Linked DNA regions of Parashewanella spongiae. The protein of the gene in region 1 interacts with the protein of each later gene in a pairwise test. Links are inferred from orthologs where the notes say so. Each region holds a gene or a part of one and is shown on either strand. Other genes may lie near its edges.

The links.
Region 2: the proteins of recJ (region 1) and E2I05_RS06100 interact in binary tests that used the Escherichia coli proteins (3 or more experiments, as listed by UniProt). The link is inferred for Parashewanella spongiae from one-to-one orthologs.

Annotation. Positions count from the first base shown.
Region 1 is NZ_CP037952.1:4,814,711-4,817,943, reverse strand. Bases 74-2,973 are described here. They hold recJ (single-stranded-DNA-specific exonuclease RecJ), read right to left. Parts: upstream 2,436-2,973; coding sequence 711-2,435; downstream 74-710. Other genes in these bases: dsbC (bifunctional protein-disulfide isomerase/oxidoreductase DsbC), read right to left, coding at 2,517-2,973; E2I05_RS18990 (hypothetical protein), read left to right, coding at 74-605. In the rest of the region: more of E2I05_RS18990, read left to right, coding at 1-73; more of dsbC, read right to left, coding at 2,974-3,233. UniProt on the Escherichia coli protein: Single-stranded-DNA-specific exonuclease.
Region 2 is NZ_CP037952.1:1,559,122-1,562,449, reverse strand. Bases 255-3,249 are described here. They hold E2I05_RS06100 (DNA topoisomerase III), read right to left. Parts: upstream 2,730-3,249; coding sequence 780-2,729; downstream 255-779. Other genes in these bases: E2I05_RS06095 (ArsR/SmtB family transcription factor), read right to left, coding at 3,006-3,249; E2I05_RS06105 (cupredoxin domain-containing protein), read right to left, coding at 255-528. In the rest of the region: more of E2I05_RS06105, read right to left, coding at 1-254; more of E2I05_RS06095, read right to left, coding at 3,250-3,314.

The DNA.
Region 1 (3,233 bases):
TCGGTGTTGAAGACTCTCAAAAACGAGAAAAGTATGCCGACAGAATTTCATTGGGTATTCGCCTAGTTGTAGCACCATTTACCGCTGTGCATACAGCTCCTTACGCAAAACATCCTGAGAATCTTGAACGTAATATTGATCCAGTACGACTGCAAGAAATTAGAAAAAATGTTCACGATAAGCTGCATGGGCGTGATATTGAATTAAGTGATCACGAAACACTCAGACCTCAAGGACCTAAATCCAGTGATGGCGTCCAGGACGATTGGTTTGCCAGAGAAGAGCGCAAGCTATCCGATGATTTCAATTCAAGATTACAAAACCTAAGAAGATTTGCAGATGACAAGAAAGCCCAAAAAGAAAGGGCTGATGAAGCTCAGCGGGAAGCTGATACCATAGAACAACATCGCCTAGCGGAAGAAGCCGCTGCAGAACAGGAGTTAATGGATGAGTTTATGGATGAGGAAGATTTCGGTGAATATGATTTAGTCACTAATCAAAGCGCTAAAAAAACCCTTGAAGCAGAAAAACTAAAAGCCGAAGGAAAATCGGTACCAACTTCTAGAGTCAGTTCAAGAAGAAGCAGTATTGTTAGCCGCTCTTAGGGCTCGCCCTAGCAATGAATCACCCCGCCCCAAGGGGCGAGGTATCAATTAGTTAGATAAAGACGTTAGTCCGCCGCAAGCGGCGAGGAATTTACCCTACTGAGATTAAACGGCGCTAATCTGCTTCACCATAAGCTGTAAACTTTGGTTACCTCTAAATTCGTTGATCTCTAAGCTGTAAACGACATCAACTTTCTTTGCTTGTAAATTTGGCCAAGCCTTTAGATCAATATTAAAAGCTATCGCATCAATTAATTTACTGCCACATTCAGTTTCAAGCACCAACTTAAGGTGTTTCTCACCCACTAAGCGTTGTTGGATGATAGTAAAGCGACCATCAAAACAAGGCTCTTCGAACTCTTGTCCCCATGGACCTGCATAACGGATCATTTCGGCGGTTTCTATTTCCAACTGGTTAGCGGCTAATTCACCATCACTAAAAAGCTCACCGGTGAGTAATTCTGGAGTAACGGTTTCAGCGATTACTTGATGATATAACTGTTCAAATTTTGATATGGCCTCTGCTTTAATGGACAGTCCCGCAGCCATAGCATGACCACCAAATTTGATGATCAAATCAGGTGACAGAGTATTTATCTTTTCAAGTAAGTCTCGCATATGCACACCTTTGATAGAGCGCGCTGAACCTTTTATTTCACCGTTTTCTGCTTGAGCAAAAGCAATAACGGGACGATGGTATTTGTCTTTAATGCGTGAAGCCAAAATGCCGATCACACCTTGATGCCAATCTTGTTGATATACGACTAACCCTTGGGGCAGGTTGTCGTCATTAATATTGAGTTGTTTTAATTTTGCGAGGGCTTCATGTTGCATCCCCGCTTCGATTTCACGGCGTTCTTGATTTAAGCCATCAAGCTCAGCGGCCATGGTACGTGCTTTATTGATGTCCTCACAAAGTAACAATTCTACACCGAGTGACATTTCATCAAGCCGACCAGCGGCATTAAGTCTAGGACCTACAGCAAAACCAAAATCGGATGCAACTACTCGTTGTGGATTTCTTTTAGCAATTTCAAGCAAGGCTGTGATCCCTACTCGGCAGCGACCCGATCGAACTCGGCGTAAACCCGCTTCGACGATGATGCGATTGTTTGAATCTAAAGGGACGACATCGGCGACGGTTCCTAATGCGACAATGTCTAATAAAATAGCAAGATTAGGTTCAATGATGTGTTGAGATTCAAACCAATTTCGACGTTTAAGCTCAGCACGAATTGAACTCATTAAATAAAAGGCAACCCCAACTCCAGCAATAGCCTTACTGGCAAAAGGGCAGTCAGGTTGGTTTGGATTGACAATGGCTGCCGCCTCAGGAAGGGTATCTCCAGCCAAATGATGATCAGTAACCACTACTGGGATATCGAGTTGATTAGCTGCAGCAACACCGGTAATGGAAGATATACCGTTATCAACAGTAATGAGCAGTTCGGCACCTTGTTGAGCGGCAATTTCAACGATTTCAGGGCTTAAACCATAACCGTAATCAAAGCGATTTGGAATGAGATAACTGACACGCTTGGCACCCATCATCTTCAGCGCCAATAAGCAAATGCTAGTTGATGTCGCGCCGTCGGCATCAAAGTCACCGACGATGATGATGGCTTTGTTAGATTCGATAGCGTCACAAATTAAAGTTGCGGCTTGTTGTTGACCCTTCATAGTATCAGGACGTAATAACGACGCTAGGCTGCTGTTACAGTCCCTGACAGTAACCCCTCTGCGTGCGTACAGCTGTTTTAATAAAAATGGTAAGGTTGCAGGCAGGTGTGAGTCATCAACATTTGGACGACGAATAACATTATAATGCACAGAAAGTTCCAAATTGATCAAGAATGAAGAACATAAAAAAGAAGCGGCTTAAGCCGCCTTTTCCAAATCCTAGCGGATTTTTTAGTGGTTTTCTATGGTTTTCAATAACTGTTCAGGCGGTTGATAACCTGGGATGAGCGTGCCGTCATCTAAAACAATAGCAGGCGTACCATTTACGCCAAAGCTTTGCCCTAATTCGTATTGCTGGGCAATGTTAGCATTACAACTTTTATTGGTAACGTCTTTGCCAGCTTTAGCATCGGTCATAGCTTTAAGCGGATCTTTGGCACACCAAATGGCTTCCATTTCGCTAGCTACACTAGAGGGAACTCCTGCTCGAGGAAAGGCTAAGTAGCGAACTGTAATGCCATCATCATTGTATTCTTGCATTTGATTATGCAATTTACGACAGTAACCACAAGTGATGTCTGTGAATACGGTTATCACGTGTTTTTCGTCTTTAGCTTTATAGACCAACATATCAGGTTCAAACTTTTTAAGCTGTTCAACTCTTGGTTTCGCCATGGCGGCTTCAGTTAAATTTTTCATGCGATTATTTAAATCGTACATGTTGCCATGCAACACTTTTGAGCCGTCCTTGCTGATATACAGTATGCCGCGATCTGTCATAGCAAGATAAAGATCTTTAATTGGCGAGTCTTGCATCGCGATGACTTTCACCCCAATTGAATTTTGAAGTTTGGCTTTAATTGCATCAGCGTCAGGTAATGATACTGTCTGGTTTGCGGCGAAGGCGGAAGTCACAGCTAATATACTTAACAATGACAAAATACGGGG
Region 2 (3,328 bases), 3.3 Mb from region 1 along the record:
ACTTTGTAATTGAGGGTGCCAAATAACCAGTTGATATTCACCGACTGGCACATGTGAAAAATCAATATTACCAGTATCGCTAGTTAATCCATAAAAAGGAGTGTCTACCACAAGAATATGCCCACTCATCCAATCATGAACATTACACCCCATAGCAACATGACCTGACTCTTCAAAACTTATTGAAGAATTTGTTTCATCTGCCTTTAATTTAAAAGAAAATCGCTCAGGGCCAATAGCAGAATAAACATGATGAGTAATATCATCTTTGTTCACAAATGATGTCTTGGTGTTTTTTGAAATAACGGTCAAATAAGGTGCAAATTTTTTATGCTCTTGAATAATCGTTGCAACGTGGTTACTTGCCGAATATTGAGTTCTATCGAGGATAAATTTTGGTAATAGAAAGGCTGCGAAACCAACTGCGGGTTGTTCGTTTTTGCGATTCACTTCTATGTGATTTGCGAAGGTGCTACTGGAAAAAATAATGGTTAAATAAAACAACCAAAATCTATTGCTGATTATCATTAACTCTTTGCCCCAATTTTTAATTTGATTTTGCTATTAAGCCCAAACTGCATTTGGCAAGATGAGCTTTCTTCTTCAAATTAAAGAAAGGCTTACTACAGACATAATTTCATTCATTATACATAAACAAGCATTAAGTTGTGTTTTTGAGTAGCAATTAAGTGACATTGAACGTTTAATTAGCCAAATAAACATCACATCCTAGGTTATCCATACGGTATAAATGAGGTAAATTTAGTTTTAAAGTGAATTTATGTGCGTTTTTTCCTTTTATAATTTTTCTTTTTCGCAAACTTCTGCCCTTTTACACCTTGTAATGCTGTTGGTAATTGTTGTTTAGCCGCTGAAATAAGCGCATGTAAGCTATCAGTCATAGGCTCCATAAATGAAAGGTATTTTAATTCCTTACGACTAATTGATTCTAAATTAGACTCCCACATAGCAGTCATGTCTGGTGTTGTCACCGACTCTGGTAAGCTATTGATTAATCCTTGGCCTATTTCAGTTGCTCTTATCTGTTTGCCTTGTCGTTGTAAAAAGTTCCTCTTAAACAGCAATTCGATGATTCCCGCACGTGTAGCTTCAGTTCCTAGCCCATCGGTTTCTTTTAGAATCTGACGGATTTTTGCATCTTTAACAAAGCGACTTATGCCTGTCATTGCACTCAATAAAGTAGCGTCAGTAAAATGTTGAGGTGGCTGTGTCTGCTTTTCAATTAATTCACCTTGAACACAATGAAGCGCTTGACCTAGTGAAAGCTCTGGCAATTGAGTTTGATGCTCGCTCTCTGCTTTATTAGAGTTATCATCTCGCTCATTAGCTATATCTTTTGGTTTCGGCAGTTTAAATAGTACTTTCCAGCCTTGTGATTTATCTTGCTTAGCTTTTGCCGTAAACACCCCACCTTTAATGGTCACTTCAACAGCTGTTTCTTGATAATGATAAGCTGGATAAAACTGAGCCAAATATTGTCTTGCGATTTGTAAATAGACTTGTTTTTCCTTCTGTGACAACGCCGATAAATTAGGTGGTTTTTCCGTAGGTACTATGGCGTGGTGCGCATCGACTTTTGCATCATTCCACACTTTGGATTTCAATTTTGGGTTTGGTGCATTCACTCCCTCAACGAGTTCAGATGCACCTTTTGTTACGGCGTTGATAATGCTGGGCGCTAATTGATGCTGCTCTTTAGGGAGGTATCGACTGTCTGAACGAGGATAGGTAATGAGTTTATGCTTTTCATATAATCCCTGACAGACATTCAATACCTCTTGAGCGCTCATCGCGAACCGCTTAGCACAATCTATTTGTAGAGAAGACAAATTATAAGGTAGTGGAGGATTTTGTTTCTTAGGTTTACTTTCTAATTTACTTACCTTTGCAGCTTGGTTGCTTATGCGTTGAACAACATTTTCAGCCAAACCTTTTGATAACACTCGACCTTCTTCATCTTGATATGGCGAACAAGCCTCGCTCGGCCGCCATTTAGCGGTAAAGCTTTGTGAAGACTCAGTCTTTAAGTGTGCCAATACTTGATAAAACGCTTTTGATTCAAAATTCAAAATTTCTTGATCTCGTCTCGCCACTAACCCCAAAATTGGAGTTTGAACCCGTCCTACAGACAACACACCGTTATAACCTACTTTTCGACCTTGAATGGTATATGCACGAGTCAAATTAATCCCAAAAAGCCAGTCTGCTCTACTTCGAGCTAACGCTGAAGTCGCTAAGGGGACAAATTCTTGATTACTACGTAAATTGCCTAGCGCCCTTTTTACTGCTGAAGGGTTTAAGTCACTGATTAATAGCCGTTGAACGGCTCTTTGTTTAGTTGATGATACGCCCACATGTGCGATAACTTCATCAACCAAAAGTTGGCCTTCTCTATCAGGATCACCCGCATTAACTAATTGACTCGCTTGTTTGATCAGCTTTTTTAATGCGGTAAACTGCTTACGAGTATTGCTTTTAGGTTTTAGTTTCCACTCTGAGGGAATTATGGGTAAGTGCTCAAGCTTCCACGATTTAAATTCTGGATTGTATGTGTCAGGTTCTGCTTGCTCCAGTAAATGACCTATGCACCAAGATACGCAATCGCCATTACCAACTTCGATGTAACCATCGTGTCTTTTATGAGGTTTGGGTAAGACATCAGCGATAGCACGGCCTAAACTTGGTTTTTCAGCAATATAAAGAATCATTCTTGTTGATACTGGATAAATTTACAGTAACTATAAGGAATAATACATTCTATGTAAATATTTTGAACCTTAGATCCCACAAGAGCATAAGCACACTTAACTAAAATATGCATAAAATTCAAAAGCAGTTATTGAGAAATTTGTTTAATTTATGAGAATACAATAATTAATAATCAATTTCAGTGGAACACCACAACCATCAAACCTTGCCATGTATGTCACTAAAACTGATAACGTTTGCTGTATAATTAATACCCTTTAAATAAAAATGCCGTACTAACAAAATTCTTTATGCAACGCGCCAATCAAACGTTTCATTTCGTCACTGCCTAATGAATAGTAAATTGATTGTGACTCACGCCGTGTATTTACCAACCCATCTTGCCTTAGTTTAGCTAAGTGTTGAGATAATGCTGATTGGCTTAAGTCCACCAATTGATTGAGCTCGTTTACGGCTAGCTCCCCTTGGCACAAATGGCATAAAATCAATAAGCGATTTTCATTGCTGATGGCTTTTAATAATCCAACAACATGTCGTGCTTGATTCCTCATGTGCTCGACATCAATTTCTGACTTTTCAATCATGTTCGCCCCTAGTT